Regions from separate parts of the Ruegeria sp. BH6 genome, predicted to be linked through region 2. Evidence: riboswitches for the same ligand, from Rfam matches in the RefSeq annotation. Region 2 holds a riboswitch; the other holds the start of a gene.

Region 1 (5,568 bases), on a different contig from region 2:
TTTTCCTCGGGGTCCCAGATCTCGCGCCAGCCAGGGCGCATTTCAATCGGGTCATACCCCAGACACAGCACCAGATCGGATTGTTCGACCAACGGCACCAGATGCTTGTCGGCCAAGGGCGACAAACCTGCGCCGCCCAGGCACAAAGGATGATCCTCGGGCACGACGCCCTTAGCTTTGTAGGTGGTCACGAAGGGGATTTTGAAATGTTCCAGAAACGCCTGCACCACATTGCGCGAGTCGTCATAAAGCACGTCCAGACCCACGATCGCGATGGGGCGTTCGGCCTCGGTCACCCAGCGGCGGGCTTTCTCAACACAGTTCCCTTCGGGCGCGACCGCAGCGGGTTTGACCAGACGGCGGCGTTTGCTCCCGGATACGCGCGTATCCGCGACCGAGATCGGCACGTCAATATGAACCGGACCGGGGCGGGGCTGTGTGGCCAGCGAAACCGCTCTGTCAGCAACCACGTCTGCGCCTTGGGCCGTCAGCGTGAACGTGCCCTTGGTGATCGAGCGGTAAACCTGCGCGTGATCCATCACCTGATGAGTATAGGTCAGTGCCTCATCCGCATCGACACAGCCGGTCAGAACGATCATCGGCACCCGGTCCTGCAGCGCGTTGGCCACAACGTTGATCCCGTTCATCGCGCCGGGGCCCAGAGTGGCCACCAGAATAGCAGGCGCGCCATCACGGTGGTGAACCGCCTCTGCCATGAAGCCGGCGGCGTTTTCGTGTTTGGTCAGGTGAAAGGTGATCCCAACCTGTTCCAGAGCATCCACCAGCGTCAGAACCTCTCCGCCTGGCATGCCAAAAGCGTAGCGGCATCCGGCCTCGTATAGTCTTTGGGCCAAAAGGTCAGCCGCGCGGGGGGAGAGGTCCTGCATTCGTTATGCTCCGAAGTTTTCGTTGCTCAGCAGATTGCGGAGGACGTAGCCAGACGCAAGCAGGTTCACGTCAGTGTGACTATTTGGCTGCGGATTCCGCCACTGACTGAAACTTTGTGTCAAGTTCTTGGGCAATATCGCGCAAAGGCTCTCCGCCCTCGTACACATAGGGGGCAAAGACAAAGCTGGGCGTTTTGTAGGACAGGGTGGCGGTGCCGTCGTCGTTCTCAGTCACGTAAAAACGAATGGGCGCTTCGATCATTGCACTGACAGAGGTTTCCAGAACGCGCACGGCATAGTCGTTGTTGAAGGCACCGATCACCAGATTGCCGGGTATAGTGATGCCACGGGCCGCAGCCGCCTTGGTCGGACCAGCCTGCGTGACCACGATCAACCCGTTTTCCTTCACCGCAGCCTTCGTATCCGCGACCAGTTCCTCATAGCTTTTGACGGTTGGATACACTGCCCAACCCGACAATGGTTCCTCGGCCCGGACAGGCAGGGCGAGAAGACAGAGCAAACCCAAAAGCGTGCGCATGACGGTGCCTCGTTCAATGTGACTGTCTGAGTGATGCCAGAAATTCGAGTTCCGCGCACGCACATTTCCGTGCGTATTCAGGATTGCGCCGACGTCCAGAAAGCCGCAGAAACATGCAAACCATCAAACACGAGGCCACACGTGGACCCGATACGCCTATTGATTTGCAGCAGTTGTGCGGGAACGCGTGACCGAGTGGCCGAGAGGCAGGCCGTGGATAACGCGCTGGTGCGTGCAGGGCTGAATGGTCGGGTCGTCATCTCTGATCACGCCTGTTTCAGTGGCTGCGCTGAGCCGACCGCATTGGCATTGCAGGCCGCAGGACGGGCGTCTTACGTGTTTTCGGGGGTCGATATCGTTACCGATGCCGAAGACATCGTCGCGACCTGCAAAGCCTATTTGGACAGTCCCGCAGGTTGGATCGAAGACGCCCGACCCTGCGGGCGACTTCGGATGTGTTTGCGCGCGCGGATACCGGCGCTTTAATCGACCTGAACGGTCACGGCAGCGCTGACCGGTACGTTGTCGACCGTCAGTGCGCTGTGGCTGTTTGCGTTCAGCGAAACCGAAACCTCGACCTCTCCCTTCGGAAGGTCGGGGATGTGTATCCAGTTGCCGTAGAGCCGGGCTAGTTTCTCGCCATTGATGTAAACATGCGCGTGGCCTTCGCCGTCTACGTCGGCTGTTGACGCGTTTTCCGGGGCAAACCGGAAATTCTGCGGCATGACGTGCAGGTTCCACCCGGCCATCGGGTCCTGGGTCAGCGCGATTGCAACGCTGGGGGCGTCCGCCCCTGCGGGCAGGTTTACCGTGGTCGAATGGTCATGGGCCATCGCTTCGGCATGCGCGCCGCCGTGATGGGATGGATCGCCATGATCGTGGCCGTCAAACGTGACGCCATTGGCTGCCGCTAGCACAAAACCAGCACCACCACCGAACACAAGGCCGATTGCAAAAAGGGCAAGTGAGCGTGCCATTTTTTCTTTCCTTTAGGGCAAAAAGAAACGCGCCGGGCAGAACCCGGCGCGTCATTATATAAGAGGATCAGGCCGCTGCTTCGACGCGTTTGCCTTCGCTTTGCCAGAAATACCCGGCAAAGGCACCGACCAGAACCCAGGCCACCAGACCGATGCCAAAGGCGCGAGCGGCGAACAGAGCGCCGATCTCGGTCGGGACGGGGCCGGTGAACACATCCGGTTCGGGCGCACCGATCAGATGGGGTGCCAGCAACAGGGCTGCTGCGATCACATAGCTGATCAGGTTGCCGCCAAACGCAATCAACCACAGCGCAACAAGCGCAGCACCAACAGTGGCAAACCACCAGACCTGTCGGGCATAGACGTCAGCCGCCGCTACACCAGGCACCTCTGGTGCCAGGGTAAAGCCAGGCGCCAGATGAAAGGCGATGAACCCAGCCAGACCCCAAAGCACGCCGGTGCGGCCATCAATCGTGTGGCCCTGGCCTTCGGCCACGGACATCAGGGCAACCATCAGCAGCGCGTAACCGGTATAGGTCAGCATGGTGAAAATGACGCTCAGCGCGTCACGGGTCAGTTCCGAGAACATGTCCGGTAATTCGGGATGCGCCGAAACGGCTTCGGCTCCGAAGTGCACCAACTCGCCGGATTCGTACAGCTCCGCGTGCAACAAAACAGGTTGCACAAAGACCAACTGCAGCAAGGCGGCTATCAGCCCCGCTGCAGCACCAGCGAACAACGCGCTGGTCAGTATACGACTGAACATGGTCTTAGTGGCAGGGGAAGCCGGTCGCGTGGCGCACGTCGTGTGCTGCGTCATGCAGCGCCGCGGCCTGTACGTGACCGGTCAGGGTGATGATACCCAGACCCAGAACCACCGCGAACATGACCGGAAGGATACCAGCGCGCGAGGCGGATGCTGTTTGCGTTTGTGTTGCCATCTTTTATTCTCCTTTGCCGCCGCACCCGACGGCCGGTGTTTCAATTGTCGCCTGGCAGGTCTCCTGGCTTGCGGGTCGATGCCTCTGTTCGCCTTCCCCCTGAGAACAGGAGTGGCTGGTTGAACAGGGGCTCTCCGCTTACAGTCGCGGGGGCGGCTGTGGATTTGGCTGCCATGGCAGTCGCACCACATTCCCTCTTAGCATCCGGATGTCTCCGGCAGGACCAGACGCGTTCATTTAGCCTCTATGGTGCCGCTGGTGCAATCGTCATTTGCGACCTTTTAGGTCAGATCACGCGCTTTTTCAGCAAATAGATATCCATGATCCAGCCATGATCGGCACGTGCCTTGGCGCGGGTGTCCAGAATCTCCTGCGCCACATCGGTCAAAGCGCCTTTGATCAGGATTTCCTCTTTCATGCCGACATAGGCACCCCACCAGATGTCATAATCGGCCATGTCCAGGGATTGAAACGAACACTCGCCATCCAGCATTACCGCTGCTTTCGAGGCATTTGCCGGCCAGCCTTCATCCCTGATCCGCCGTCCGGTGGTCACAACATAAGGCGCGCCCAGATCATTGATCGGGATGGCGTGTGCGGCCGTCAATGCCTGCAGCGCGGTGATGCCAGGGATCACCCGTGTCGTGGGCTCAGGGTCCAGCCGCGACGCGATTCGCAACGAGCTGTCATAAAGCGACGGGTCGCCCCAGATCAGCAGCGCCACTTGTCGCGCATTCGGGTGGGCCGCAATCGCCTCGTGCCAGCGCACTGCAATGGCATCATGCCATTCGTCGACCCCGCGCAGATAACCATCATCGGCCCGACGCTTGGGAATGTCGAAATAGGCGATCTGCGGCGGAGTGTCAGTCACAGCTGCAATGATCTCTTCGCGCAACCCGGCCAGATCAGCCTTGTTCTCGCCCTTGTGCGGGATCAGGATTAGGTCTGCATCGCGGATGGCATTTGCCCCTTGCAAGGTCACGTGATCCGGGTTGCCAGTGCCAATTCCGATCAGAGACAACTCAAACATCGTCGAACTCTGCCAACGGGCCATACAGGATCAGCGCCGGGGCTGTGCCGATCTCGGCCTCCAGCTTTTGCGACAGCGCGCCAATTGTTGCACGGTGCAGGCTCTGGTCGGGAGTCGATACGGATTCGGCTATCAGGGCTGGTGTTTCCAGCGGCAGGCCATGCTCATGCAGTGCATTTACCAACAGGGGAAAGGTCCGCTTGCCCATGAACACCACAGTCGTTGCATCCGGATCGGCCAGCGCGGGCAGGTTCAGATCTTCGGGCAGTTTGCCACTGACATCGTGGCCAGTGACAAATTGCACCCGCCGCGCAGTGAGGCGTCGTGTCAGGGGTATTCCTGCTGCTGCCGCCGCCGCAACCGCCGAGGGGATGCCAGGGATGATTTCATATTCGATCCCGGCCGCGCGCAGGGCAACCAGTTCTTCCTCCAGTCTGCCGAACAACCCGCCATCACCAGATTTCAATCGCACCACGCGAGCACCGGTCTTGGCGTAATCCACCAACAGGCGGCTTACGTGATCCTGCTTGGGTGAGGGTCGCCCGGCCCGTTTGCCCACGCCCACCAGATCTGCATCGTCATGCGCATGACTAAGGATTGGGCCGCTGCTGAGGTCATCAAACAGCACCGCATCTGCTTTTTGCATCCGGTCGACTGCCTTCAGGGTCAAAAGCTCAGGATCGCCGGGGCCGGAACCTATGAAGGATACGAAACCGCTCATGCCGAGGCCTCGGCGATCAGGTGAAAGAACGTACCGGAGACGTTTCCTCGCACAGAACCTGTTTGCGGCCCTTCAGCACCTTCAGCATCAAACACCCGCGCCAGCGGTGCGTCCGGCTGTTCTACGATCGAAGAATAATGGAATTCATGCCCCCGCAGAGCCGTGTCAGCTGCAAAACCGGGCATCGGGGCCAGCAATTCTGCGCGCCGATATCCCAGATTGAACTTGCGCTTTTCATACGAGGTCACCAGCCCCAGCAGGCCTGCCATCTGATGTCGCTCGCCGTCTTTGTCGATCAAGGCCTGTCCCAGCGCCATGTATCCACCGCATTCCCCATGCACGGGTTTGGATTCAGCGTGTTTGCGCAGTCCGGTCTGGAACGTGTCGGCGGCAGCCAGTGTGCCCGCATGCAATTCCGGATAGCCACCGGGCAGCCAGACCAGATCGGCATCGGAAGCAGGTGCCTCGTTCGCC
Region 2 (5,568 bases):
GACGGGTCGATAAAGGCACCGACCTGCGACATGTCCAGCCCCTCGGGGGACCAGCCCGAGATATCCAGCGCAAAAACCGGATCACCGTCTGAAAGTCCCAGAAATACAGGTTCTTCAATACTGCCGCCCGGGCCGTTTTGTACCAGTCCGTGGGTCATGGGAATCAACCCCAGGCGGTCCAGTGCTTCCCCCTGAACCAGCGGCTTACCACGCCACAGCAACAGGCAGGTCGCTTGCGGATGCGCGCGCACCTGCGCCAAATGGTCTGCATTCCCTCGAATATGCGCCGCGCGATCAAGGCCCGAGCTGCCAAATGTCACCAGTTCCGCGTGTTTCATAGGATTTCCCTTGGGTCGTCGGCACAGGGCTGCCACGGCTGCCCTTTTGTTGCAATGCCAATGTTGCAATGCCAATTCGCACCACCCGAAAACTTGAAGTCGTAAATTGACTGAAAGCACGCTATGCAAGTTGCATTTATTATACTTTTTGGAGAAAATGATTAACATATAACCGCCAGAAGTAGAAATTTGACACATCCCCTTCTCCCGCCCCGCGCACCAATGAAGATACGGGTTCTGGCAACATCCGATCTGCATATGAATCTATGCGGCTTCGATTATTATTCGGACACCCCCGACCCCTCAATCGGATTTACCCGCACCGCCAGCCTGATCCGCGCAGCCAGGTCCGAGGCCGAAGCGCAGGGTGCTCTGGTGGTTCTGTGCGACAACGGAGATTCACTGCAAGGCACGCCACTGGGGGAATGGGCGGTTCAATCCGAAAATGCACCGCACATCCTGATGCAAGCATTTTCCGAGCTGGGTTATGACGCAATCGGCCTCGGAAATCATGATTTCGGCTTTGGGCTGGAAACGCTGGACCGTGTAGTTGTAGATGCTGCGTGCCCGGTGATTTGCAGCAATGCACACCGACAAGACGCCCCCTCCTGCTGGCAAGATCATGCGATTTTGAATCGAGAAATAAAATTTTATGATCAACATGTTACACTGAAAATTGGTGCGTTCTCAGTCCTGCCACCGCAGACAGCCAAATGGGAAGCACACTTGCTGCAAGGCAAGGTCGTCATCGAAGATATCCTGACTTGCGCCGCACAAAAAGTGACGAATCTGAAAGCGCAGGGTTGCGATTTGATCCTTGCATTGGCGCATACAGGGATAGGGTCGGCCGAACCGGAAACGGGATTGGAAAACGCCGTCATCCCGCTGGCTGGTATCGAAGGAATTGATGCGCTGATTGCCGGGCATTCACATCTGACACTGCCCGGAAACGCACATGACGGGATTGAGCACGTCGATGCAAATCGGGGTCTGGTTCACGGAAAGCCGGTGGTCATGCCCGGTGCGTCCGGGTCATTTCTGGGGGTGATCGACCTGACATTGGACAGGGCGGGAAATGGCCATTGGACCGTTCAGGATCATCGCGTCAGTCTGCGTTCGATATGCCCAACCAAACCCGACGGCTCACCCAAGCTTATCCAGGAAGACCCTGTTTTGGCGCGCCTTTTCGCCCGGGGCCATTCGGAAACCCGGCGGCGCACGGCGCAACCCGTTGGCCAGACCGATCAGCATTTGCACAGCTATTTCAGTTTTTGCGCCCCGGACAGAGGTTTGGTTCTGACCGCCGCGGCCCAGGCAGCAGCCCTGCGGCCCTATCTGCAGGACACGTCATTTGCGGATTTTCCTGTTCTGTCCGCGACCGCGCCTTCAAAGTTCGGGGGGCGTGCCGGCCCCCGGTTTTTCACCGACGTCCCGCCCGGCCAGATATGCCTGCGCCATGTCAACGACATGTATGCGTTTCCCAATGAGCTGCAGGCGGTAGTTGTCACCGGAGAGCAGATCAGCGACTGGCTTGAGATGTCTGCAGGCGTGTTCAACCAGATTACGCCGGGACATCAGACCACATTGGTCGACATCAACAGGGCGGGGCATAATTTTGATATTATACAGGGGCTTACTTATCAATTTGATCTCTCTCAACCGGCTCGGTTCGACGCTGGCGGTCACTTGATCGACCCCGTCAACCGGCGCATTCGCAACATTCGCTTTGACGGCCAACCGATGGCCGCCGATCAACGGTTCGTCGTCGCACTGAACAATTACCGTGCCAATGGCGGGGGTCACTTTCCCTTTGTTGATCAGGCCGAGCCCATCGCGCTGCCGAACCTGCCTGTTCAGCGCGTCTTGCAGGACTATCTGTCCGGCGCACTGCCGCAAGATCCCTTGCAATATGCGTCCTATCCTTTTGGCTTTGCCTCGATGCAGGGCGCGACTGCGCTATTAAGAACCGGCCCGAAGGCACAAACCCACATTGCCGAGCTTGAAGAATATGACCCCCACGTCGTCGGAGAAGACGATGAGGGCTTTTTGCTGATCCGTTTGACGCTCTGACGGGTTGTGTTTCCTGCGCCCGTTGCCTATATCAGACCCCGAGAGGTTGGCGCGGGCGAGCGCCTCGCCAACCTGGTCAGGTCCGGAAGGAAGCAGCCACAACGAGCCCCGCTTGGGTCGATGTCCAACCTCTCACTTAAACTTCCGACATTGAATTGTTGCGAACAGGCCTAGGCAATCAACCGTGGCCAGACAGCCGAATTGCGCCGGGCAAAGGCACCGATATGGCCAACCTCGGACAGTCCGAACTCGGCCGGAGACAACAAATGGCGGCGTGCGTTGGGCCCGTACAGATCAGCCAGCCGCCAGACCGCGTTCTTTGGAACCAGATCGTCATCCTCAAAGCTGAACAGATCCACTGGTGTGTCTGACTGTGCCCAGCGGGCCTCGGGCAAGGACACGCCGATTTCGGGCAGGTAGTTGCGCGGCGCAGTACACCAGCGGCGCCACTGCCAATAGACGCTGGCAGGCAGGTTCGATCCGAATCCTAGTGCCTTGCCCGGCAGGTAACCCAGCGCTTTTACGGCCAGGGGCGCGTGTCCGTACCAAAACAGCAAAGCCAACGCCCGATAAGGCCAGGGATGGTCCGACACAGTCACCGGCCCGGCGCAGACGCAGATCATACGGTCGATCTGATCAATATCGGGTTGAATCGGCCCCAGCATACCGCCGACGGAATGGCCGATGCTCCAGTGCTGCGCGTCGGGGTATCGCCTGCGCATCTCGGCCCGAGCCGCAGGCATGTCGATCAGCGCCCAATCCGCCATCGTGGCCTGAGCTGACTTCAATGGCCTGCTCTGCGAATGACCGAAATCGCTGTAATCATAGGTCAGACAGGCAATGCCATGTTCCGCAGCCAACCAGCGTGCGAAATGCTGATAATAGTCGCGCGGCACTCCGGTGGCGCTGTGGATCACCACTGCGATCCCAGGTTCGGCCACCGGCAGGTACAGCCGAGCCGACAGTTGGGTCGAACCAGAAGGAAACTGAAAATCCTCGGTTAAAACAGCTTGTGCGGTATCCAGCATGGCGCCCTCAATCTGAACCGATTAGTTCACCACCCCAAACGGCATCTTTTGCCACCCTAAGTCAATCCTGTTTCCGCATGACCACGCGTCCACTTTGCCCCACCAAAAGGCGGCTTGACTCAGGTCACCCCTACCCGCTAGCGATTGGGTGATGGTTCTCGTCCCCGGTCCCCGGGGCGGGATGAAAAGGGAACACGGTGCGGTTCTGCCCGGAATACCGGAACGAACCAAGGCCGCGACTGCCCCCGCAACTGTAAGCGGTGAGCAATGCCGAAACACCACTGGCCGCAAGGCTGGGAAGGTCGGCAACGCAACGACCCGCAAGTCAGGAGACCTGCCATCGAACAAGAAACCGAAACTCGGGCGGGGTGTCCGGGCAGGTCGTCAGCACGCTGTCACACCTGATCCATGCCCCCGTTCCACGCGCGGAGGGCGCAATATGATCTGGAAGACAAAGACACACCAATTTACCGCAACCGTTTGCCAACGCACAGGAAAAACCTGTCCGGCGCTGGCGCAGGTGGCGCGCGCGATCGTACAGGCGATGGACGTGGCCGTTCCTGCGACGACGCCTGATTTTGAGTTCGACGGCAGCACTGAGCTGGCTTATTGCGCGCAAGGATGCAGCGCACGGTTTCGCGCGCAAAAAGACTTGATCCGGGTCTTTTGTGGAACAAGCGAGGATGCGCCCCTCGAGTCGCTGGATGCTTACGCAGATATGATGTTCGGCCAGGATGTGACCATGCGCCCCGCAGGCATGCTAACCACCCCCCCCTGCGCCATGCTTGAGGTCACAGCGATCCCGCCCAACCCGGTGGCACAGGCAGAACGACAGGTGGCGCTCTGATCTAGTCGCGCGTCCGCCCAAGGGCTGCCCATTCCATCTGGCCGTCGGTCTCGACGGCGCAGGACCGCACCGCCCGCAAACGGGTCAACGCTGTCTCGGGGTCTTCGCCATGCTCGACCATAAGGCGCAGCACGATCATCCCGGACCGGCCACAGCCGCCCCGGCAATGCACCAGCACCCGCCCCCCGCAGGACAGGATATCAGTCGCCGCAGGGCTGACACTGCACCACGCCGCGTCAACCTCAGGGGGCGGCGCACCGAAATCCGCAACCGGCAGATGCACCCATGCGATATTGAGTGCGTGCAGGTCTTCGCCAAGCCCACTTGCGCCCTCTTGCAGTATTTCGACCTCGGTTGTCATCGAGATCACAAGATCCGGCTGCCAGTCGCGGATCATTCCCAAGTCCCGCGTATACCCGCCACCGCGCCCCGGAAGGGGCGACAAGGCAACGGTGCCTTTTCCAATCTGAACTGAATGAAGTCCGAACTGGCTCACTACGGACCCTCCCTGATACTCGCTTCTAAGGCGTGCAAATTGTGCTGCAAACCGAAATTCACCCAAGCCTGCTGTGGACGCGGGCGGCGGGGGTCTCTACGCTGCATCGGAACCCGAATCCGACAGAGCAGATATGAACGACACGCCCAGCCCCGCCTATCAGGTTCTTGCCCGCAAATACCGCCCGGAAACTTTTGCCGATCTCGTCGGTCAGGATGCCATGGTGCGCACGCTGAAAAACGCGTTCGAGGCCGACCGCATCGCGCAGGCCTTCATCATGACCGGCATTCGCGGTACCGGCAAAACCACCACGGCCCGGATCATCGCCAAGGGCATGAACTGCATCGGCCCCGATGGCGAGGGTAAGCCGACCACGGAACCCTGCGGCCAATGCGAGCATTGCGTGGCCATCATGGAAGGCCGCCACGTCGATGTGATGGAGATGGACGCCGCCAGCCGCACCGGTGTGAACGATATTCGCGAGATCATCGACAGCGTCCGCTATCGCGCGGCTAGTGCGCGCTACAAGATCTACATTATCGACGAGGTCCACATGCTGTCGACCAGTGCGTTCAACGCGCTGCTCAAGACGCTTGAGGAACCGCCCGAGCATGTGAAGTTCATCTTTGCCACAACCGAGATTCGTAAAGTGCCAGTGACGGTTCTGTCGCGCTGCCAACGGTTCGACCTGCGCCGGATCGAACCCGAGGACATGATCGGCCTGCTCGGCAAGATTGCGGCGGCGGAAAACGCTCAGATCGCGGATGACGCGCTGGCGCTGATCACCCG

Evidence for each region. Region 2 has a riboswitch for cobalamin ahead of ACR0B8_RS18105 (hypothetical protein). Riboswitches for the same ligand answer to the same signal wherever they lie in the genome.
Region 1: it holds a riboswitch for cobalamin, as region 2 does, so the genes downstream of both, ACR0B8_RS07755 (CbtB domain-containing protein) here and ACR0B8_RS18105 (hypothetical protein) in region 2, are expected to answer to the same signal.

The regions. Positions count from the first base shown of each region.
Region 1 covers NZ_JBQFSR010000002.1:497,611-503,178, reverse strand. The annotation lists gene ACR0B8_RS07780 (thiamine pyrophosphate-binding protein) at 1-887, opposite strand, end outside; gene ACR0B8_RS07775 (DUF302 domain-containing protein) at 967-1,425, opposite strand; gene ACR0B8_RS07770 (DUF1636 family protein) at 1,567-1,911, shown strand; gene ACR0B8_RS07765 (hypothetical protein) at 1,908-2,402, opposite strand; gene ACR0B8_RS07760 (CbtA family protein) at 2,470-3,168, opposite strand; gene ACR0B8_RS07755 (CbtB domain-containing protein) at 3,173-3,343, opposite strand; cobalamin riboswitch at 3,380-3,586, opposite strand; gene cobF (precorrin-6A synthase (deacetylating)) at 3,630-4,373, opposite strand; gene cobA (uroporphyrinogen-III C-methyltransferase) at 4,366-5,094, opposite strand; gene ACR0B8_RS07740 (cobyrinic acid a,c-diamide synthase CobB) at 5,091-5,568, opposite strand, start outside.
Region 2 covers NZ_JBQFSR010000010.1:110,764-116,331, reverse strand. The annotation lists gene nudC (NAD(+) diphosphatase) at 1-338, opposite strand, end outside; gene ACR0B8_RS18120 (bifunctional 2',3'-cyclic-nucleotide 2'-phosphodiesterase/3'-nucleotidase) at 528-2,408, shown strand; RNA gene ffs (signal recognition particle sRNA small type) at 2,448-2,546, shown strand; gene ACR0B8_RS18110 (alpha/beta hydrolase family protein) at 2,579-3,436, opposite strand; cobalamin riboswitch at 3,572-3,792, shown strand; gene ACR0B8_RS18105 (hypothetical protein) at 3,876-4,283, shown strand; gene ACR0B8_RS18100 (protein-tyrosine phosphatase family protein) at 4,285-4,779, opposite strand; gene ACR0B8_RS18095 (DNA polymerase III subunit gamma/tau) at 4,913-5,568, shown strand, end outside.